Regions from separate parts of the Amycolatopsis sp. 3B14 genome, predicted to be linked through region 3. Evidence: riboswitches for the same ligand, from Rfam matches in the RefSeq annotation. Region 3 holds a riboswitch; each other region holds the start of a gene.

Region 1 (7,430 bases), on a different contig from region 3:
CGAGATCATCCCGGGGCAGGAGGTCACCGCTAGCGGCGAGCTGGCCCCGCCGCGCGACGCCGACCTGACCGTAGCCGCGATCTACGTCCGCGGGCCACCGGTGGCAGCGACGGAGGCTCCCTGGTGGCAGCGCGCCGCGGAGTCGATGCGCGAGGCGCTTCGCAACGCGTGCGGGGTCCTGCCCGAGGAGCAGGCCGGGCTGGTGCCGGGGCTCGTCGTGGGCGACACGAGCGGGTTGTCCGAACGGCTCGACCGCGAGTTCACCGACGCCGGCCTCACCCATCTGATGGCGGTCAGCGGGTCCAACGTCGCGATTGTGTGCGGCGCGGTGCTGCTGCTGTTACGGCTGTTGCGGGCAGGGCCACGGTTGTCCGCGGCGCTGTCCGGGGCGGCCCTGGCCGGGTTCGTGGTCCTGGCGGGTGGGGAGCCGAGTGTCCTGCGGGCCGGAGTCATGGGCGGGATTGCCCTGCTGGCGCTGGCGCTGGGACGGGAAAGATCAGTCGTGCCCGCACTGGCCGCCGCGACCTGCGTCCTCGTGGCGTGGGACCCGGCGATGGCGGTCAGCTTCGGCTTCGCGTTGTCGGTGATCGCGACCGCCGGTCTGGTGCTCCTCGCGCCGCGGTGGGCGGAGAGCCTCCAGCGGCGCGGCGTTCCGCCGGGCTTCGCCGAAGGGCTGGCGGTGCCTGCGGCGGCGTTCGTCGTGACGGCGCCCGTCGTGGCCGGGATGGCCGGGCAGCTCAGCCTGGTCAGCGTGGCGGCGAACGTGCTGGCCGCGCCGGTGGTCGCGCCGGCGACCGTGTTCGGGGTGCTCGCGACCCTCGTCGCAGCCGCGTGGCCCGCCGGCGGGGAGCTGATCGTCCGGCTGGCCGGGCCGGAGGCGGGCTGGCTGATCGTCGTGGCGCGGCGGGCGTCGGAGGTGCCCGGCGCGGTGCTGGCGTGGCCCAGCGGCTGGTGGGGCGGGTTTCTTGCGCTGGTGGCCGCCGTCGCCGTGGTGCTGGCGTTGCGCCATCGGCGCTTGCGGGTGCTGTTGGCGTTGACGCTGGCCGGGGCGCTGTTACTCGTCGTCCCGGGCAAGGTGATCGCGCCCGGCTGGCCGCCGCCGGGATGGGCGGTGGTGGCGTGTGACGTCGGTCAGGGCGACAGCCTCGTGCTCGCCACCGGTGAGCCAGGACGGGCGGTGGTGGTCGACGCCGGGCCCGAGCCGGGACCGGCTGACCGCTGTCTGGACCGGCTGGGCATCGAGCGGGTGCCGCTGGTGGTGCTGAGCCACCTGCACGCCGACCACATCGGCGGACTCGACTCGGTGTTCGAGGGGCGCTCGGTGGGCGCGATCGCGGTCGGGCCAGGGCGGCAGCCCGGCTGGGCGTGGCGGCAGGCCGGCCAGATCGCGGCTCGCCAAGGGGTTCCGCTGCTCGAACTCGACCTGGGGCGACGGCTCGAATGGCCGGCGCTGAGTCTCGAAGTGCTGGGTCCCACTTACGTGTCCGAAGGAGAGGACGACGACGGAACACAGATCAACAACGGCTCGGTCGTGCTACGAGCTCGCACCACGGCGGGCAGCGTGCTGCTGACCGGCGACGTCGAACTCGCGGCACAGGCTGACCTGCTGGCCGCCGGAACGGATCTGCACGCGGAGATCCTGAAGGTGCCGCACCACGGCAGCAGGTTCTCGCTGCCGCAGTTCCTGGCCGCGGTGTCCGCGCGGCTGGCGCTGGTCAGCGTCGGTCCGGGCAACCGCTACGGCCACCCGAACCGGACGACACTCGAAACACTGACCGCGGACGGCGCACTCATCGCCCGCACGGACACCGACGGCGACACCGCGGTGATCCCCGACCAGTCCGGCCCAGCCGTTGTGCGCCGGGGAAAGTGAGGTGGCACCTTGATCGGAGACCGAGGAGCTGTCAGAGACCCAGAGCCTTGTGGACGGCCGCCGCCGACGGCGGGACCGTCGCCTTCGGGCCGACCTCGTTCTCGATCGCGTCCAGGGTCTTCAGGCCGTCACCGGTGATGAGCAGGACGGTCTCGGCGTCCGGGTCGATCTTGCCGGCTTCGATGAGCTTCTTCGCCGTCGCGACGGTGACGCCGCCGGCGGTCTCGGTGAAGATGCCCTCGGTGCGGGCGAGCAGGCGGATGCCCTCGACGACCTCTTCGTCGGTCACGTCCTCGATCGCGCCGCCCGTGCGGCGAACCGTGTCGAGCACGTAGGGGCCGTCGGCCGGGTTGCCGATCGCGAGCGAGCGGGCGATGGTGTCCGGCTTGACCGGCTGCACGACGTCGTGACCGTTGCGGAACGCCGCGGAAACCGGCGAGCAGCCGGCCGCCTGCGCGCCGAACACCTTGTACGGGGTGTCCTCGACCAGGCCCAGCTTGGCGAACTCGCGGAAGCCCTTGTCCACCTTGGTCAGCTGGGAGCCCGAGGCGATCGGCACGACGATCTGCTCGGGGATCCGCCAGCCGAGCTGCTCGGCGACCTCGTAGGCGAGCGTCTTCGAGCCCTCGGAGTAGTACGGGCGGACGTTGACGTTCACGAACGCCCAGTTCTCGTGCTCGGCGGCCAGCTCGGTGGCCAGGCGGTTGACGTCGTCGTAGTTGCCGTCGACAGCGATCAGGTTGCCGTCGTAGACCGCGGTGGTCAGGACCTTGGCGCGCTCGAGCGAGGACGGGATGAGCACCACGGACTGCCAGCCGGCGCGGGCCGCGGCCGCGGCGACGGCGTTGGCCAGGTTGCCGGTGGAGGGGCAGGCCAGGGTGTCGAACCCGAACTCGCGAGCCGCGGCCAGTGCGACGGCGACGACGCGGTCCTTGAACGAGTGGGTGGGGTTGCCGGTGTCGTCCTTGACCCACAGGCTCTTCACACCGAGAGCCTTGGCGAGCCGGTCGGCCTTCACCAGCCTGGTACAGCCGGGCTCGGTGTTCGGGATCTCCTCGACGTTCGAAGGCACCGGCAGCAGCCGCTTGTAGCGCCAGATGTTGCGCGGGCCCGCCTCGATGTCCTCACGGCGGACGCGACCGAAGTCGTAGGCGACCTCCAGCGGCGAGAAGTCCTCGGCGGAGACGAACTCCGGGGCGAGCGGCTGGCGGTGGCCCTCTTCCTTGGAGACCAGTTCCACGGCCGGACCGAGGTCGACGGTGCGACGGGTGGTGGTCGAATCGAGGGCTGCAGTCATCGCGAGGTTCCTTTCCTCATCTGCCCCGCTGACGCGGGCCGGAATTGGCACCGTGATCGTCAGCTACCTCGCGGAATCGAGATGACAGGCTGACGCCGGTTGCCGGGGCTTCGTCGGGCCGTTCCCTCTGCCCCTCTGGATGAGCGGTATTCGGTTGTGGTGGCTGTCGCGCTCGCGCGATGCCTGGTTGACAACATACGGCACCACGCTCGGAGCACGCCATGCCCCTGCGGGTTTCATCACGCTCCGGAGCTGTCGGTGGTCCGTGGGAGGATCTGAACCGTGACCGCGCCGGCAACCACCTCCGCCCCCCTGCAGCTCGTGCTCGGTGAAGAGGAGCTGCTCGTCGAGCGCGCCGTCCGCGCCGCCCTGGAACAGGCGCGCCGGGAGGACGCGACGGCCGAGCTGACGAAGGTCCGGGTGTCCGATCTCACGCCGCCCGGCCTGGCCGAGCTGGTCAGCCCGTCGCTGTTCAGCGAGGGCCGGGTGATCGTGCTGGAAGGCGCGCAGGACATCGGCCAGGAGCTGGCCGACGCGGTGCTCGCCTACGCGAAGATGCCTGCCGACGGTGTCGTCCTGGTCGTCGTGCACACCGGTGGTGGCCGCAGCAAGGCGGCCAAGTCGCTGCCGGCGGCGCTGCGCAAGGCCGGCGCCCAGGTCACCGAATGCCCGAAGATCACCCGGCCGGTCGATCGGGAGTCGTTCGTCCGCAACGAGGTCCGGCAGGCCGGCGGCAAGATCGACCCGGCCGGGGTGGCCGCGCTGATCGACGCCGTCGGATCCGACCTGCGAGAGCTGGCCGCGGCGGCGTCGCAGCTGGTGGCCGACTCGGGCGGCCGGGTCGACGAGGAAGCCGTGCGCCGCTACCACCGGGGCCGCGCGGACGTGACGGGTTTCGCGGTGGCGGAGAAGGCCGTCGCGGGCGAGCGCGGCGCGGCGCTCGAAGCGATGCGGTGGGCGCTCCAGATCGGCGTGGCGCACGTCCTGATCGCCGACGCCCTCGCGGACGCCGTCCGCACGATCGCCCGCGTGTCGGCGGCGGGCCGCGGCAACCCGAACCAGATGGCCGGTGAGCTGGGCATGCCGCCGTGGAAGATCCGCAAGGCGCAGGGGCAGTCCCGCGGGTGGACGCAGGCCGGACTGGCCGAGGCGATGGCCGTGGTGGCGCGGGTGAACGCCGAGGTCAAGGGCCAGGCCGCGGACCCGGCCTACGCGCTCGAGCGGGCCGTCCTGGAACTAGCCGCCGCCCGCGACAAGCGCTGAGTTCGGCGCCGCGTTCCGTTGCGGTCAGCCCGGAGGCGGGGCGCGCCGCTGCTCGGGACGAGCGTTGGGTCCGGCGCGCGGGTCGGACTGCGGTTGTCTGGTGGGCGTGGCGGTGGGTGCGGGGCTCGCCGTCGCTCGAGCCGAGAGGTGTGTTCGGCCCCGGGGGCCAAGCGGAAGTGTTCGGTGTGTTGGATCAGGCTCGCCGTTGCTCGGGGCGAGCGGTGGCGCCAGGGGCGGGCGGTCTTTTGACGCGCGGGAGCGCGGGCTCACCGTTGCTCGGGATGTGCTTGAGTTCGCCAGCCGACGGGCCCGGGTGAGGGGTTGTGCCCAAGCTGTATCCCCGGCTGTGCGGACGCCGGAGTCGGGGGCGCAGGAAGTCTCAGGTCCCCGCCGCTCACGAACCCGTCACCCCTGCACGGCAGAAGGGCGGGCACCCAGCCGGATGCCCGCCCCTCGGAAGATCAAGCTCAGAGCTGGTTGACGCGCTTGGCCATCGCCGACTTCTTGTTGGCGGCCTGGTTCGCGTGGATGACGCCCTTGCTGGCGGCCTTGTCCAGGGCGCGAGCGGCAGCCTGCTGCAGCTCGACGGCCTTGGCCTTGTCGCCCGCCTCGGCGGCCTCGCGGAACTTGCGGATCGCGGTCTTCACCGAGGACTTGACCGACTGGTTGCGCTGGCGCGCCTTCTCGTTGGTCTTGATGCGCTTGATCTGGGACTTGATGTTGGCCATGAAGGCGCTCCTTCGATCTGTCGGTGGGTTCGCTGCCGCGCTGTACCGGCCCCGGCGTGCGGGTTTCCTCCCTGGCGGAATGCCGCACGGCAACGACCGACAAGGTTAGCAGGGCGCTACCGTGGCACTCGCACTGGCTGGGGGAGGCTGCAGGTGAACGGCACGGCGCTCGGGCTCGTCCTCGTCGCGGCCGTGGTGCACGCCGGGTGGAACCTCGCCGCCAAGCGGGTCGACGACGGGGCCCGGTTCGTCTTCCTCTACTACACCGTCTCCGCGGTGGTCTGCGCTCCGGTCGCCGTCGTGGCCCTGGTGATCGAGGGGCAGCATCCACAATGGATCTGGCTGCCCGCGGCGCTGCTGACCGCGGTCTTCCATGTCGCCTACGGCATCGTGCTGCAGCGCGGCTACCGCGTCGGCGACCTGTCCGTCGTCTACCCGCTGGCGCGGGGGAGCGGGCCGCTGCTGTCGGTGCTCGCGGCGGTCGTCCTGCTCGGCGAGCGGCCCGGGTGGCTCGGGCTCGCCGGTGCCCTTCTCGTCGTGACCGGGGTGCTGGTCATCGGGCTCGGCCCGCGCTCGGCGGCGGACGCCCGCGCCCGCCGGGCCGGGGTCTTCTACGGGCTGCTCACCGGCGTCGCCATCGCGGCCTACACGCTCTGGGACGACCACGCCGTCAACGCCCTCGCCGTCCCGCCGCTGACCTACTTCGCCGCCGGTTCGGTGCTGCAGAGCCTGCTGCTCGCGCCCGCGGCCCTACGCGCAGACGGGCGGATCGGCGCGCTGTGGCGGGCGCATTGGCGGGAGGCGGTGGCCGTCGGGGTGCTGTCGCCGGTCGCCTACGTGCTCGTGCTCTACGCGATGCGCATGGCGCCGGTCAGCCTGGTCGCGCCCGCGCGCGAGGTGAGCATCGTGCTGGGCGGGATCGCGGCCTGGCTCGTGCTGGACGAGCCGCACCCGGCGCGCCGCCTGGCCGGCTCGGTCGTCGTCCTGGCCGGAATTGCCGCGATTGCGGCTTCCTGACCAGGTGGGGTAGGCAGGAGGTATGGACGTCCTGAGCAGCCGGGTGCTGATCCACCCCCGCGATCCCGAGAAGACCACGGCGTTCTACCGGGACGTGCTCGGCCTGGCCATCTACCGCACGTTCCCCGGCGGGACCGTGTTCTTCACCGGCCAGGGCTACCTGGAGGTCGTCGGCCGCGGCGAGCAGGGCACCAGCCCCGACGTCGAGCTGTGGTTCCAGGTCCGCGACCTCAAGGCCACGCTCGACGAGCTGGCCGAACGCGGGGTCGTGCCGGACCGCGAGGCCCGCCGCGAGCCGTGGGGCCTGGACGAGGCGCGCATCTCCGACCCGGACGGCACGTCGATCGTGCTGGTGGAGATCCCGCCGGACCATCCACTGCGGACGGACATCCGCGCGCAGTGAGCCGCCACACGGGACCGGCGGCGGGCCTGGGCTTGTTCCGGTGCGTCGGCGGATCCCGCGGGGCCGGGGTTCGTCTCGCGGCGCTGGTGGTGCCTGGGGCTGGTTCTTGGGGTGCGTTGACCGTGGATCTCGCCGGAGCTGGTTCTCGACTTGCGCCGCCGATCGTGCGGCGCCGGTGACGGCGGATCTCGCGGGGCCGGTTTTGATTTGGGGTGGCAGGTGGCGCAGGCTCAGGCGGGCCGTCGGGCGCGGAACTGGGCGGCCAGCGGCGCGGTGACGCCCGGGGGTTGCCACACCCACGTCTGCAGCTCGGTGAAACCGGCCTCGACCAGTTCGGCCGCCAGCGCGTGCCGCGGCACGGGGAGCCACTTCTCGTGCGCCGAGAGGATCAGCCGGCCGCCCGGGCGCAGCACCCGCCGCAGCTCGTGGAAGCCCGCGAGGCGGTCGTCCCACAGTTGGACGTTGTTCACGCTCACCACCACGTCCACGGAGGCCTCGTCCAGGCCCGTCCGCTCCGCCGAACCGCGGGCCAGCCGGATCCGGCCCGCCGCGATCTCCGCCGCGCAGCGGGCCTGCGCCAGCGCCAGCATCTCCGGCGACGGGTCCACCCCGTGCGCCACCGCCGCGCGCCGGCCGGCCAGTCGCAGGCCCACCCCGGGACCGGGGCCGACCACCAGCACCGTCTCCTCCGGGGTGAGCCTCGCCACGTCCACCACGTGCGATTCGGTCGCGCCGTTCGCCTGGGCCATCACGGCGCCGCCGATGCGGCCCAGCAGGCCGCGGGGGTGACCGAAGGCCCGGTCCAGGATCTGCTCGATGGTTGTGCTCATACCTCCAGGTCAGCACTCG
Region 2 (7,430 bases), on a different contig from region 3:
GAGCGGCGCCTGGTCGCCAAGGAGGAGGGCGCCACCGCGGAGCTGCCCGGCGGCTCCGGCCTGGTGCAGCTGGACACCGCGGTGACCCCGGAGCTGGCCGCCGAGGGCGTGGCGCGCGACCTGGTCCGCGTCGTGCAGCAGGCGCGCCGTGACGCCGGGCTCGACGTGGCCGACCGGATCGCGCTCACCGTCGACGCGCCGGCGGACGTGGTCGCCGCGGCCAAGGCCCACGAGGAGTTCGTGGCGGGCGAGACCCTGGCGAACTCGGTGTCCTACGGGCAGGTGGACGGCGGTTTTGGGGGCGCGGTCGGCGACGGCGACAAGATCACCGTGTCGGTAACGAAGGCCTCCTGATCACCGACAGACCGGGAAACACCAACAGGGGGTTTCGCCGGTGACTTGGCGCGGGTGGGTGCTGGCGGGTGGCGCGGCAGCGGTCGTCGCGATCGTCGTGGCGGCCGTTGTCGTCGTGTGGGGCGGGTCCTCGCCGGACAAGCCCCAGGCCAGCGGCTCCGGCGCCGAGGACCCGGGCACCGTGGCTTCACGGTTCCTGCTCGCCTTCGCCGAGGGCAACGCCGACGCGGCGGCGGCGCTGACCGACGACCCGCGCGCGGCGAGCGTGCTGCTCGCCGACGCCCGCCGCGGCCTGGCCCCGGTGTCCGTTTCGGCGCGGCTGGGCCAGGTCACGCCCGCCGCCACCCGGGCCACCGCGACGTTCCAGGTCAGCTGGACGATCGCGGCCGGGCAGGTGTGGTCCTACGACAACAGCCTCGACCTGGTCGCCGCCGGCGGCCGCTGGCTCGTGCACTGGAGCCCCGCGGTGGTGCACCCGAAGCTGCGGGCCGGTCAGCAGCTGGCGGTGCGCACGCGCGTCGGCAAGAACGCCGTGGTCGACCGCAACGGCAGGCCCGTCCTGACCTGGCAGACGGCGGGCACGCAGCCGGCGGAGCCGGGCGTGGCGCCGCTGCTGGTGCCCGCGTTGCAGCGGACGGTGTCCGGGCGGTCGCAGGGCGGCTGGTCGGTGGTCAGCACGGATGTCGACGGCGCGGTGCAGGAAACCCTGTTCGGCCAGGGCGACGTCGAGGTGGCGCCGCTGACCACGACCCTGAGCCTGCCCACGCAGGCGGCGGCGCAGCGGGCGGTCGACTCGGCGGCGTACCCGGCGATGCTGGTGGCGATCCAGCCCTCCACCGGCGACCTGCTCGCGGTGGCGCAGAACGCGGCGGCCGGGGCCGAGCCGAAGGCGCTGAACGGCCTGTACGCGCCGGGGTCGACCTTCAAGATCGCCACCGCGGCGGCGCTGCTGGAGTCGGGCGCGGCCACCGCGGACACGATCGCCGACTGCCCGGCCACCGCGCGCATCGGCCAGCGCACGATCCCCAACGACGACCAGTTCTCCTACCCGCCGCTGCCGCTGCACTCGGCGTTCGCGCACTCGTGCAACACCACGTTCGCGCAGCTCGCCTCGACGTTGCCGCCGGACGCGCTGGCCGACGCGGCCAGCGGGTTCGGCCTCAACGCCGACTTCACCATCCCGGGCATCACCACCGAGGCGGGCAAGGTGGTCCCCACCACCAGCGGCGCCGAGCAGGTCGAGTCCGCGATCGGGCAGGGCACCGTGCAGGCGAGCCCGTTCGGACTGGCCCTGATGGCGGCCACCGTCGCCCGCGGCGACGAGGTGACGCCGCGGCTGTGGCAGGAGCTGGCGACGTCGGTGAACACCGGCTACCGGGCGCCGTCGGTGGAGGTGATCGCCGCGCTGCGGACGATGATGCGCGAGGTCGTCACCGGCGGCACCGCGACCGGGCTGCGCGGCGACGGTGTCGTGTACGGCAAGACCGGCACGGCGCAGTTCGGCGACGGCAGCCAGGCGAACGGGTGGTTCGCCGGGTACCGCGACGACGTGGCGTTCGCGGTGCTGCTGCTCGGGTCGGACTCCTCCAAGCCCGCCGTCACGGTGTCCTCGGCCTTCCTCGGCGCGCTGAGCTGACGTTTCGGCCGCGGCCGAAACGCGCGGCCACTAGCGTGGCGGGTGTGGAGACGATCGCACTGGCCGAGGTGGCCGCGGTGCTCGCCGACCCGAGCCGGGCGGCCATGTGCCTCGCCCTGCTCGACGGGCGGGCGTGGACCGTCGGGGAGCTGGCCCGTACGGCGGGGATCGCGCCGTCGACGGCGAGCGAACACGTCAGCCGCCTGAAGGAGGCGGGGTTCGTGGCGGGGGTGAAACAGGGGCGGCACGCCTACGTGCGGATCGCCGACCCGCGGGTGGCCGAGCTGATCGAGCACCTGGCGCAGCACGCCGGGCACCGGTCCGCCTCGGGCTTGCGCGAGTCCCTGCGCGTGCGGCGGCTGGCGTTCGCGCGCACCTGCTACGACCACCTGGCCGGCACGGTGGGCGTGGCCCTGCGTGACGGCATGATCCGGACGGGACTGGTGTCCGACGGGGACGGCCTCGCGCTGACCGAGCGCGGTCGTTCGGTGCTCGGCGAGCTGGGGGTGACGATCCCGGCCGGGCGGCGCCCGTTGCTGCGGGCGTGCCTGGACTGGACCGAGCGCCGCGATCACCTGGGCGGCGCGCTCCCGGCGGCGCTGTTCGAGCGCGGGGTGGAGGCGGGCTGGTTCGTGCGGCGGCCCGACCGGGCGGTGGTGGTGACCGAGGCCGCCGGGGAGCCGCTCGCGCTCCTGGGCGCGCAGCTGCCCGCCGACCGCCCCGGGGCGGCCTGACGCTTGGGTGCTCCTGCGGGGCTTGCACTGGCCACTCGTCGTCATCGTGTGCGCACCTGCCGTCGAACCCACCCGCCCGCGTCCATGTTGCCGGGCAAGGGAAACGCGGGCGCGACAGCCCGTCGAGCTGCTGCGGGACCCACCGGGGCGCGGCAGGCCACCCCGCCTCCTTATCCTGAATGCCTGACAAACCGGGCAGGGGAGGTGCGGGTGGGCGAGCTGCCGGTCGTGCTGGGGCTGGGCTCGGCCGTCCTGCTCGCCGCCGTGCTCGCGGTCCGCTTCTCCACCCGCCTCGGCCTGCCGTCGCTGCTGCTCTACCTCGTGATCGGCGTGCTGCTCGGCGAAGCCGGGTTCGGCATCCAGTTCTCCGACCCGTTCCTCACCCAGGCGCTCGGCCTGGCCGCGCTGGTCATGATCCTCGCCGAGGGCGGGCTGACCACCCGGTGGTCGGCGGTGAAACCCGCGCTGGGGCAGGGAGTGGCACTGTCCACAGTGGCGGTCGGGCTGAGCATCGCGATCACGGGGCCCGCCCTGCACTGGCTGCTCGGCCTGGACTGGCGGATGGCGCTGCTGTGGGGCGCGGTGCTGTCCTCCACCGACTCGGCCGCGGTGTTCTCCGTGCTGCGCGGCGTCGGCGTGCCCCGGCGGATCGTCGGGGCGCTGGAACTGGAGTCCGGGATCAACGACGCCCCCGCCTACATCGCGGTCGTGGTGCTGGCCGAGGGGACCCGGATCGACTGGTCGCTGCCGCTGCTGGTGGTCTACGAACTCGGCGCGGGCCTCGTCCTCGGGCTGCTGCTCGGCCTGGCCGGGGCGTGGGCGCTGCGCCGCGCCGCGCTGCCCGCCACCGGCCTCTATCCACTCGCGACGGTCGCGGTGTGCGTGGTGGCCTACTCGTCCGGGCAGCTGCTGCACGCCTCCGGCCTGCTCGCCACGTACGTCGCGGCGGTCGTGCTGGGCAATTCCCGGCTGCCGCACCGCTCGGACACGCTGTCCTTCGCCGAGGGGCTCGGCTGGCTCGCCCAGATCGGGTTGTTCGTGCTGCTGGGCCTGTTCGCCTCGCCCGAACGGCTGCTGGAGTCGATCGTGCCGGGCCTGATCGCCGCCGCGGTGGTGCTGGTGTTCGCGCGACCGGTGTCGGTGCTGGTGTCGCAGCTGCCGTTCAAGGTGCCGCTGCGCGAGCAGGTGTTCCTGTCCTGGGCGGGGTTGCGCGGCGCGGTGCCGATCGTGCTGGCGATGATCCCGCTCTCCCACGCGATGCCCGGCGCGCAACGGCTCGTGGACGCGGTATTCGTGCTGGTGATCGTGCTCACCCTGGTGCAGGGCCTCACGCTCGGCCCGCTGGCCCGGGTGCTGCGGCTGAAGGCGGACACCGAGCCGAAGGAGATCGAGGTCGACGCCGCGCCGCTGGACGAGCTGCAGGCCGAGCTGCTCCAGGTCAAGATCCAGCCCGGCTCGCACCTGCACGGCGTGTACCTGTCGGAGCTGCGGCTGCCCGCCGGGGCGTCGCTGAGCCTGATCGTCCGCGACGGCCGCAGCTTCACCCCGCAGCGCACCGACCGGCTGCAGCGTGGCGACCAGATCCTGATCGTGAGCACCGAGTCCGCGCGGGAGGCCGCCGAGCGGCGCATCCGCGCGGTGGACCGGGCCGGTCCGCTGGCGCGCTGGAAGGGCGAGTCCGGCACCTGAGACCCGCTGGCGCGCGGCGGGGGCGATCGGTTACTGTGTCCGCGTAGGTCATGAGTGCCAGCGCCAAGCCCCGGCTCGCTGGCCGGCAACCCTCCTTCCGCGGTGGGGTGCCCCGGGTGAGGACCTGGCTCGTCGCGAGGTGCGGCGGGCAAGCGCGGACCCCCTGGCGGGTCCCTGGACCCGAGGAGCCTTTCGATGACTCTCGCTCTCGAACGCGTCACCACCCCCGCCGTCACCGCCGCCGCGGCCGTCCCGCTGGTCACCGGCGGGGAGCTGGACTACGCCAACCTCGACCACGCGGCCAGCGCCCCGTGCCTGGAGGCCGTGCGCCGCGCGGTGGACGAGTTCCTGCCGCACTACGCGAGCGTGCACCGCGGGGCCGGGTTCGCCTCGCAGGTGTCCACAAAGGTCTACGAGCGCACCCGGGACGTGCTGCGCCGGTTCGTCGGCGCCCGGCGCTCGGACGCGGTCGTGTTCACCCGCAACACCACCGACGCGCTCAACCTGCTGGCCCGCAGCGTGCCGCGGCACACGTCGGTGGTCCTGTTCGACACCGAGCACCACGCCGCGCTGCTGCCCTGGCGCGGCCCGAACGTGCGCCGGATCCCGCTGCCGAACACGCGGCTGGCCGCGGTGTCCGCTGTGGACAGTGCCCTGGCGGAGTGCCCGGAGGGGCCGCGGCTGGTGGTCGTCACCGGTGCGTCGAACGTGACCGGGGAACTGCTGCCGGTGGCGGAGATCGCGGCGGTGGCCCGCCGGCACGGCGCGCGCGTCGCGCTGGACGGCGCCCAGCTCGCCCCGCACCGGCCGATCTCGGTGCGTGAGCTGGACGTCGACTACGTGGTGCTGTCCGGGCACAAGCTGTACGCGCCGTTCGGCGCGGGCGCGCTGATCGGGCGCGGCGACTGGCTGCGCGCGGCGGACCCGTACCTGGCCGGTGGCGGGGCCACGAAGCTGGTGCGCCGCGACGGCGACGGCCTCGGGGTGGCGTGGCAGAGCGGGGTGGAGCGGCACGAGGCCGGTTCGCCCAACACCGTCGGCGTGTACGCGCTGGGCGTGGCGTGCGAGCAGCTGGCGGCGTCGTGGGACGCGGTGGCCGCGCACGAGCGGGAGCTGCTGGAGCGGCTGACGCGGGGTCTCGCCGCGGTGCCGGGGCTGGCGGAGCTGCGCCTGTTCGACGGCGCGGCGGAGCGGGTCGGCACGGTGAGCTTCGTGCTCGACGGGTTCGAGCCGGGCTGGGTGGCGGCGGTCCTGTCGGCCGAGTACGGCATCGGCGTCCGCGACGGCGCGTTCTGCGCGCACATCGCGGTGCGGCGGCTGGTGGAGCGCAACGGCGGGGAGGGCCAGCAGGCGCTGCGGGTGAGCCTCGGCCTCGGCACCACGACCGAGCACGTCGACCGGCTGGTGACCGCGTTGCGGCAGATCGTCGCGCGGGGCGCGCGGTGGACGTACGGCGTGGTCGACGGCCGGTGGGCGCCGTGCCCGGACCCGCGGCCGCTGCCGGACTTCCTGCGCTGAGCGGCGGGCGGCTGCGGGAAATCGGTGCGACCGCCGCCGCGGGCAGGGAGCGCGCGGCCGCTGGGAGTCCGGCGTGCGCGGTGGTGCGGGAGGCAGGCCCCCGGCTCGCGGTGGCCTTCGCCCGCCCGGCCTCGCGTGGCTAGGCAGCGCGCTGACCGGGTTTCCCGGCCTGCGCCGGGGCGGTCGCGGCAGGCGTGGACAATGGCGGGGTGAGCAGTGACCCCCAGCCCTCCCCGGAACCGGACACCGTGCCGGACGAGCAGCAGGCCGCCCCGCCCAAGCGGCGCGCCCTGCTGCTGGCCGTGATCGCGATCGTCGTGTTCGTGGCGGACGTCGTGACCAAGTCGGTCGTCGTGGCGACCCTGGAGGGGCACGAGCCGGTCCGGGTCCTCGGCGGGCTCGTCTACCTGCAGCTGATCCGCAACCCGTTCGCGGCCTTCGGCATGGGCGTCACGGGCATGACCTGGGTGTTCGCGATCGTCGCGTTCGGGGTGGTGATCGCGCTCATCTGGTTCGCCAAGCGGCTGCGGTCGGCGGGCTGGGCGATCGGCCTGGGGCTCATCCTCGCCGGCGCGCTCGGCAACCTGGCCGACCGCGTCTTCCGCGCGCCCGGCGTGCTGCGCGGCCACGTCGTCGACTTCGTGTCGTTGTTCGCGCCCAACGGGGACGTGTGGCCGGTCTTCAACGTGGCCGACTCGGCGATCTGCGTCGGCGGCGTGCTGATCGTGCTGCTGTCCCTGCTCGGCCGCGAGTACGACGGCACGGTCAAGAGGGCCAAGCGTTGAGCGCCCGGATGCTGCCCGTCCCGGACGGGCTCGACGGCATGCGCGTCGACGCCGGGCTGGCGAAGCTGCTCGGGCTGTCCCGCACGGTCGTCGCGGAGCTGGCCGAGTCCGGCGACGTCCTGCTCGACGGCCGCCCGGCAGGCAAGTCCGACCGGCTCTCCGCCGGTGTGCTGCTCGAGGTGACCCTGCCCGACCCGGACAACCCGGTCGAGGTGGTCGCCGAACCGGTCGACGGCCTGCGCATCCTCCACGACGACGACGACATCGTGGTCGTGTCCAAGCCGGTGGGCGTCGCCGTGCACCCGAGCCCCGGCTGGACCGGGCCCACGGTCGTCGGCGGGCTCGCCGCGGCCGGGCTGCGCATCTCGACCTCCGGCGCGGCGGAGCGCCAGGGCGTCGTGCACCGCCTCGACGCGGGCACCACGGGCGTGATGGTGGTGGCGAAGAGCGAGCACGCGTACACCGTCCTGAAGCGGGCGTTCAAGGAACGCACCGTCGACAAGGGCTACCACGCCGTCGTGCAGGGCCACCCGGACCCGACGCGCGGCACGATCGACGCCCCGATCGACCGGCACCCGCGGCACGACTACAAGTTCGCCGTGGTCGCGGGCGGCCGGCCGTCGGTGACGCACTACGAGGTGATCGAGGCCTTCCGCGCGGCGTCGCTGGTGGACGTCAAACTGGAAACCGGGCGCACCCACCAGATCCGCGTGC
Region 3 (7,430 bases):
GGCTCGGTGGCGTGCTCGGCGAGCTGCTCGTGCAGCTTCGTCTCCCGCGCGTGCAGCTGGTCCAGCCGTCGCTCCAACCGGGACAGTTCCTTCTGTGCCGCCCGGAACTCCGCCGCGCTGGACGTCTTCTGCGCAGGCTTCGGCGCCGACACCGACGCACGGGCGGACGCACGACGCGCCAGGTACTCGTCGATGCCACCGGGCAGGTGCGTGATCCGGCCGTCGCCGAACAGGGCGTACACCGCGTCCGTCACGCGTTCCACCAGGTAGCGGTCGTGCGAGACCACGACCATCGTGCCCGGCCAGGAGTCCAGCAGATCTTCCAGCTGCTGCAGGGTGTCGATGTCCAGGTCGTTCGTGGGCTCGTCGAGCAGCAGCACGTTCGGCTCGGCCATCAGCAACCGGGCCAGCTGCAGCCGCCGCCGCTCGCCGCCGGACAGGTCCTCCACCGGCGTCCACTGCCGCGCCGGCGGGAACCCGAGCTTCTCCGCCAGCTGCGACGCCGACAGCTCCTGCTTGCCCAGCACGACCCGCGCCGAGACCTCCTCGACGGCCTCCAGCACCCGCAACTGCCCCGGCAGCTCGTCCAGCTCCTGCGACAGGTGCGCGAGCCGCACCGTCTTGCCCTGGATCCGCCGCCCCGCGACCGGCTCGCGCTCCCCGGCCAGCAGCTTCAGCAGCGTCGTCTTGCCCGACCCGTTCACGCCGACCAGCCCGAACCGGTCACCGGGACCGATCCGCCAGGTAAGACCCTCGACGACCGTCTTGTCACCGGCCTTGAGGGTCACGTCCTCCAGCTCCAGCACGGTCTTGCCGAGCCGCCGCTTCGCGAACGACATCAACTCCGCCGTGTCGCGCGGCTCCGGCACGTCAGCGATCAGCGCCTCGGCCGCCTCGATCCGGTACCGCGGCTTCGACGTGCGCGCCTTCGCGCCGCGCTGCAGCCAGGCCAGCTCCTTGCGCGCGAGGTTGCGCCGCTTCTCCTCCATCGACGCCGCGAGCCGCGCCCGCTCGGCGCGCGCGAAGATCCAGTCCGCGTACCCGCCCTCGTACTGCTCGACCCGGCCGTCGGCGACCTCCCAGGTCCGCCCGCACACCGTGTCCAGGAACCACCGGTCGTGGGTGACGACCACGAGCGCGGACCGCCGCGCCAGCAGGTGGTCGGCGAGCCAGCGCACGCCTTCGACGTCGAGGTGGTTGGTCGGCTCGTCGAGCACCAGCAGGTCCAGGTCGCCGATCAGCGCGGCGGCCAGCGCGACCCGGCGACGCTCCCCACCGGACAGTGTCGCGGTCGGGTTGTCCAGCCCCAGCCCGGTGATCCCGAGCCCCTCCACAATGGACCGGACCCGGGCGTCGGCCGCCCACTCGTGCTCGGCGTCGAAACCGGCGAGCACGGCGTCGCGGATCGTGCTGCCCTCGGCCAGCTCGGTGCGCTGGGTGACGACCGCGAGCCGCAGCCCGCGGACCTGGCTCACCCGGCCGGAATCCGGCTCGGCGAGTCCGGAGAGGACCTCCAGCAATGTGGTCTTGCCACCGCCGTTGAGACCGACGACGCCGATGCGCTCACCTTCGCCGACGCCGAGGGAGACGTTGTCCAGCAGGGGGCGGACCCCGAAGGACTTGGAGACCGCCTCGAGGTTGATCAAGTTAGCCACTACGCGTGCACCTGCGGAGGAGTGGGCCGGTGTTCGTCGCCGCCGACGAGCCGCGCGCCCGGCACCGGGCCGTGCGCGACCCGGACCGTCCGGCACACCCCGGCCCCGGCCAGCTCGGCCGCGACCTCGAGCGCGGACTCCGCGTCGGCGCACAGGAACGCGCACGTCGGGCCGGAACCGGACACGGTGCCGGCCAGCGCGCCGGCGTTCACCCCGGCGCGCAGCGTGCGGCGCAGGCCGGGCCGCAGGGACACCGCGGCGGCCTGCAGGTCGTTGCCGAGCAGCAGGGCCAGCTGGCGCGGGTCGCCGGAGGCCAGCGCCTCGACGACCGGCGCGTGCGAGCCGACGCGCGGCGGGTTGCCGGTCTCGCGGAGCCGGTCGAGTTCCTTGTAGACGCGCTCCGTGGACAACCCGCGCTGGTCGAACGCGAGCACCCAGTGGAAGGTGTGCCGCGACAGGACCGGCACCAGCTGCTCGCCGCGGCCAGTGCCCAGCGCGGTGCCGCCATAGAGCCCGAACGGCACGTCCGAACCGAGCTTCGCGGCGATCCCGGCGAGCTCGTCGCGCCCGATGTCCAGCTTCCACAGCGCGGCGAGGGCGACCAGCGTGCCGGCGGCGTCGGCGCTGCCGCCCGCCATTCCACCCGCGACGGGGATCCCCTTGCGGAGGACCACCCGGACGTTCGCGGCCCCGTCGGTCTTGCCGACGTGCGCTGCCAGCGCCTCGACCGCACGCCACGCGAGGTTGCTGGCGCCGGTGGGCACGACCTGCTCACCTTCGCCATAGACCTCGACACCCGGCTCCTCGGCCAGCGCGACGGTGACCTCGTCGGTCAGCGAAAGCGCGTGGAAGACGGTCGTCAGGTCGTGGAAACCGTCCGGGCGCAGGTCGCCGACCGACAGGTGCAGGTTGATCTTCGAAGGCACCCTGACGGTGACAGGTGGCGGTACGACGGCGAGCACCAGTCAAGCCTACGTGCCCGCCGGAGAGCGCGGAGAGGCAAGCTCCAGTGCGACGCGCAGCGCCACGTCGGCCGACTCCTTGCTCGGGTTCTCATCCAGGAACTGCGGGTTGTTGCCGGCCATCAGCGCGACCAGCGCGAGCCGGGAGCGCAACTTGTCCTCCGCGCTGGCGTCAGCGGGGACGAGGAACGTGAACAGGCCCTTCAGCCGCGCGGCGAGCACGTGCCCGGCGTGCAGGTCCTTAAGCGCGGGCTGGTTGTCCTGCATGAACCGCATGATCGGGCCGAACCGGCCCTGGATCAGGTCGGAGAGCCTGCGCAGCAGCTCCTCGCGGGTCTGCGCGGGGTCGTCCTGGGCCCGCGCCCACTCGATGATCTCGTCGAGCGAGGCGCCGATGTCCTCGATCAGGCTGTGGACGATGTCTTCCTTCGTGCGGAAGTGGTAGTAGAGCGCGGCTTTGGTCACGCCGAGCGCCTCCGCGATCTCCCGCAACGACGTCTTCTCGTAGCCCTGCTCGACGAACAGGTCCAGCGCGATCTGCTGGATGCGCTCGCGCGTGTCGGTCCGCCGCCCCGCCATGACCGTCCTTCCTGAGGAACTCTCAAACTTGCTTGACGCCCGGCTAGCAATAGGCCTAGCCTGTCCACAGCGCCATTACTTGTCGGCCGACTAGTAATGCTTGCTCTCAGTCTAACCCAGTTCTCCACCAGGGGGTTTCCACCATGACGACAACCACTCCGGCGCCGGTGACGGCACCGGCCGACTCGAGAAAGTGGTGGGCGCTCGCGGTCGTCGGGCTCGCCCAGCTTCTGGTCATCATCGACACCACCATCGTCAACATCGCGCTGCCCACCGCGCAGGCCGACCTCGGCATGTCCGACGTGGCCCGCCAGTGGGCGATCACCGCCTACACGCTGGCCTTCGGTGGCCTGCTGCTGCTCGGCGGGCGGCTGGCCGACCGGCTGGGCCGCAAGAACACGCTCATCGTGGGCGCGCTCGGGTTCGCCGCCGCGTCCGCGCTCGGCGGGATGGCCGCCGGTCCAGGCCTGCTCATCGGCGCCCGCGCGGCCCAGGGGGTCTTCGCCGCGCTGCTGGCGCCGTCCACGCTCTCGCTGCTGACCATCACCTTCACCGAGGCGAAGGAACGGGCGAAGGCGTTCGGGATCTTCAGCGCCATCATGATGTCCGGCGGCGCGGTCGGCCTGGTTGCCGGTGGCGCGCTGGCCGAGTACGCGTCCTGGCGCTGGTGCCTCTACGTGAACCTGCCGATCGCGATCGCCGCCGCGATCGCGGGCTGGTTCGTGCTGCCGAACGTGCGTGGTCACCGCGAGACGCGGCTCGACTGGCTCAGCGGAGTGCTCGGCAGCGCGGGGATCGCCGGGCTCGTCTACGGATTCTCCGAGGCGGCGACCCGCGGCTGGGGGTCGCCCGTGGTGCTCGGCACGCTGATCGCGGCGGTCGTGCTGCTGGCCGGGTTCGTGTTCCGGCAGGCCCGGGTCCGGAACCCGCTGCTGCCGCTGCACATCCTGGCCGACCGCGCCCGCTCGTCGGGCTTCCTGACCATCGCCGTCGCGGCGTTCGGGATGTTCGGGATGTTCCTGTTCCTCACCTACCAGCTGCAGGCGATCATGGGCTTCGGCGCGCTCGGCGCCGGCCTGGCGTTCCTGCCGTTCCTGCTGGGCAACGTCACGGTCTCGACGCTGCTGACCCGGCGGCTGATCCCGCGGACCGGGCCGCGCCCGCTGCTGGTCATCGGGCTCCTGCTGATGGCCGCCGGGCTCGCCGGGCTGACCCAGCTGTCGGTCGACACGTCCTACTGGGGCCTGGTCCTGCCGGTGGAACTGGTGATGGGCGCAGGCGCCGGACTGGCGATGCCTACGGTCATGAACATCGCGACCGCCGGGGTGGAGCCGAAGGACGCCGGGGTGGCGTCGGCGTTCATCACGACGTCCCAGCAGGTCGGCGCGTCGATCGGCACGGCGTCGCTGAACACGATCGCCGCGAGCGCGACCGCCTCGGTCGCCGGGCTGGCCCTGCCCGCGGCGACCGTGCACGGCTACGCGGTGGCGAACGGCTGGGCCGCGGCGATCGTGGCCGCGGGCGCGATCGCGGTCGGGGTCCTGGTCCGGGGGAAGTGAGACGAGGAGGGGCGCCCCGGCCGGGACGCCCCTCCTCTCGCGCCTGGTCAGGCCGCGACGACGCTCTTCGGGCCTTCCTTCGGGTGCACGACGTGCGCGCCGCGGTCGGCGATCCACGCCAGCGCCGCGTCGGCCTGGCTGCCGTTGACTCCGACCCGGAACCGGGCCACCGGGGTGTCCCCGACGCGGGTGAGGCCGCCGCCGATGGTGGCGAGCTCGACCTCGAACCGGGCGGAGGCCTCGGGCAGCAGCGCGCCGACGGCCGCGAAGCCGATCAGCACCACGTCGACGGACCGGTCGTAGCTCGACGACTGGCTGCGCGGCGTGTCGATCGGGGGCAGCAGGCTCTGCGCGACCTTGCTGGCCGGGTTCGCCAGCAACTCCAGGACGGTGCCCTGCTCGACGAGCCGCCCGTCCTCCAGCACCGCGACCCCGTCGCAGACGCGCCGCACCGCGGCACCGTCCTGGGTGGTCAGCAGCACCGTCACGCCCAGCTCCGCGCGGGCGCGGTCGAGGACGGTCAGCACCGCGCCGGTCTCCTCGGCGCCGACACCGGCGGTCGGGTCGTCGGCGAGCAGCACGGCCGGGCCCGCGGCCAGCGACCGGGCGAGCGCGACGCGGCGGCGCTGGCCCGGGGTGAGTTCACTCGGGCGCAGCGCGGCGCGCTGGGTCAGGCCGGCCAGGTCGAGCAGGCGGCCGACGCGGCTGCGCCGCTGCGGGCCCTCCAGGCCGAGCTGCTCCAGCGGGGCCGCGACGTTGCCCGCCACGGTGCGCTCGGCGTGCAGCACCGGCTGCGCGTCCAGCACCGCGACCTGGCGGCGCACCTCGCGCAGCTTCCGCCCGTCGAGACCGGTGGTGTTCAGGCCGTCCAGCCGCACCACGCCGCGGTCGGGCTTCTCCTGCAGGGCGATGCACCGGGTCAGGGTGGACTTGCCGGAGCCGGCCGGGCCGACGACGCCGAACAGGGCGCCGGCGGGCACCTCGACGCTCACGTCCCGCAGGGCGTGGACGGGCTTGGCGGCACCGGGGAAGGACTTGGTCAGGTTTTCGACAGTGATCACGAATGGCTCCAGCACAACGGGCGCGAACGCGCCGACCGCACACCAAGTAGACCGTCTACAGAGGACGGTCAGGCGAAATCAGGAAATGGTGGTGAAGGGAAAGCGGTCAGCGACGACACGCGCAGACCGTGCGACGACATTCGTCGACGACGCGGCGCCTCGTGAGCATCGTGCGGTACACAGGAATCCTCCATCGGTCCTGGCGTTAGCACCTGCGCCCGGGTGGGGTGGTTGCTGCGGCTTCGGCGAGCCAGGTCTCTCAGCCGCTCGGGATGGATACCTCAAAGAGTAGAACGGACTTCACATCTTCTTGGCAAGTCCCTGGTCCGGATCAGGGTGCGAGATCACACAAACGGTGGTAAGGACTTGCTCTTGGCGATCTTGGCGAAGTCCCTTACCCCCAGTTGCTCGCCCCGCGCGCGAGGGTCGACGCCGGCCGCGCGGAGGATCGCCTCGGCCTTCTCCCCCGAGCCCGCCCACGACGACAACGCGGCGCGCAGGGTCTTGCGACGCTGGGCGAAGGCGGCGTCGACGACGGCGAAGACCTCGTCCCGGTCCGCGTCCGACACCGGTTCCGCGGCGCGCTCGAAGCCGACGAGCGCGGAGTCGACGTTCGGCACCGGCCAGAACACCGCGCGCGGCACGGGCGCGACCTTGCGGGCCGGGCCGTACCAGGCGAGCTTCACGCTCGGGACGCCGTAGATGCGGCTGCCGGGGCCCGCGGCCATCCGGTCGGCGACCTCCGTCTGCACCATCACCAGGCCGTGCGCCAGCGACGGCAGCTCGGCGAGCAGGTGCAGGACCACCGGGACGGCGACGTTGTAGGGCAGGTTGGCCACGAGGTGCGTGGGCTCCTGCGCCAGGTCCGCCCGCTGGAGCTTGAGGGCGTCCTGGATGTGCACGGTGAACCGGGCGGCGGCCTCGGGGGCGCGCTCGGTGATCGTGGCCGGCAGGCGCTCGCCGAGGACCGGGTCGATTTCGACGGCGGTGACCTGTGCGCCCGAGTCCAGGAGGCCGAGGGTCAGGGAGCCGAGGCCGGGACCGACTTCCAGGACGTGGTCGCCGTCGCCCACTCCGGAGAGGTCGACGATGCGGCGGACCGTGTTCGGGTCGTGCACGAAGTTCTGGCCGAGCTTCTTCGTGGGACGGACGTCCAGCTCGGCGGCCAAGCCACGGATCTCGGCTGGTCCGAGCAGTGCGGTCACGCCGGGAATGCTACTGGCCCGCGAGTACCGCACTTGTGGAAGGTGACCCGGAAAAGAAGATGACCCCGGCCGCAGGCCGGGGTCATGATGTGTGTGCTGTGGGGGTCAGCTGGTGGCCTTGGCGCCACAGACGGGCCAGGCGCCGTAGCCGCCGCGGTCGTCGCGCACCTTGGTCGCCACCGCGATCTGCTGCTCACGGGTGGCCTGGTGCGGGTAGGCCGCGTACTGGTCGCCGCCGTAGGCGTCCCACGTGCTCTTGTTGAACTGCAGGCCGCCGTAGTAGCCGTTGCCCGTGTTGATCGACCAGTTGCCGCCGGACTCGCACTTCGCGATCGCGTCCCAGATGGCGCTGTCGCTGATCACCGGCTGCTTCGTGCCGACCCGGACGATCTTCGGCTTGGCCTCGACG

What was found. Region 3 has a riboswitch for S-adenosylmethionine ahead of ACCP09_RS09845 (methionine ABC transporter ATP-binding protein). Riboswitches for the same ligand answer to the same signal wherever they lie in the genome.
Region 1: it holds a riboswitch for S-adenosylmethionine, as region 3 does, so the genes downstream of both, thrC (threonine synthase) here and ACCP09_RS09845 (methionine ABC transporter ATP-binding protein) in region 3, are expected to answer to the same signal.
Region 2: it holds a riboswitch for S-adenosylmethionine, as region 3 does, so the genes downstream of both, ACCP09_RS29695 (aminotransferase class V-fold PLP-dependent enzyme) here and ACCP09_RS09845 (methionine ABC transporter ATP-binding protein) in region 3, are expected to answer to the same signal.

Annotation. Positions count from the first base shown of each region.
Region 1 is NZ_JBHZEN010000004.1:133,333-140,762, reverse strand. Features, by position in the region: gene ACCP09_RS03375 (ComEC/Rec2 family competence protein) at 1-1,873, shown strand, start outside; gene thrC (threonine synthase) at 1,905-3,170, opposite strand; SAM riboswitch class I at 3,184-3,316, opposite strand; gene holA (DNA polymerase III subunit delta) at 3,453-4,433, shown strand; gene rpsT (30S ribosomal protein S20) at 4,901-5,161, opposite strand; gene ACCP09_RS03355 (EamA family transporter) at 5,315-6,178, shown strand; gene ACCP09_RS03350 (VOC family protein) at 6,201-6,581, shown strand; gene ACCP09_RS03345 (class I SAM-dependent methyltransferase) at 6,812-7,411, opposite strand.
Region 2 is NZ_JBHZEN010000056.1:93,284-100,713, forward strand. Features, by position in the region: gene ileS (isoleucine--tRNA ligase) at 1-354, shown strand, start outside; gene ACCP09_RS29680 (penicillin-binding transpeptidase domain-containing protein) at 413-1,990, shown strand; gene ACCP09_RS29685 (ArsR/SmtB family transcription factor) at 2,035-2,724, shown strand; gene ACCP09_RS29690 (potassium/proton antiporter) at 2,935-4,413, shown strand; SAM riboswitch class IV at 4,460-4,574, shown strand; gene ACCP09_RS29695 (aminotransferase class V-fold PLP-dependent enzyme) at 4,609-5,931, shown strand; gene lspA (signal peptidase II) at 6,141-6,716, shown strand; gene ACCP09_RS29705 (RluA family pseudouridine synthase) at 6,713-7,430, shown strand, end outside.
Region 3 is NZ_JBHZEN010000018.1:6,997-14,426, forward strand. Features, by position in the region: gene ACCP09_RS09825 (ABC-F family ATP-binding cassette domain-containing protein) at 1-1,655, opposite strand, end outside; gene ACCP09_RS09830 (4-(cytidine 5'-diphospho)-2-C-methyl-D-erythritol kinase) at 1,655-2,617, opposite strand; gene ACCP09_RS09835 (TetR/AcrR family transcriptional regulator) at 2,627-3,196, opposite strand; gene ACCP09_RS09840 (DHA2 family efflux MFS transporter permease subunit) at 3,340-4,755, shown strand; gene ACCP09_RS09845 (methionine ABC transporter ATP-binding protein) at 4,803-5,816, opposite strand; SAM riboswitch class I at 6,004-6,095, opposite strand; gene rsmA (16S rRNA (adenine(1518)-N(6)/adenine(1519)-N(6))-dimethyltransferase RsmA) at 6,161-7,021, opposite strand; gene ACCP09_RS09855 (transglycosylase family protein) at 7,127-7,430, opposite strand, start outside.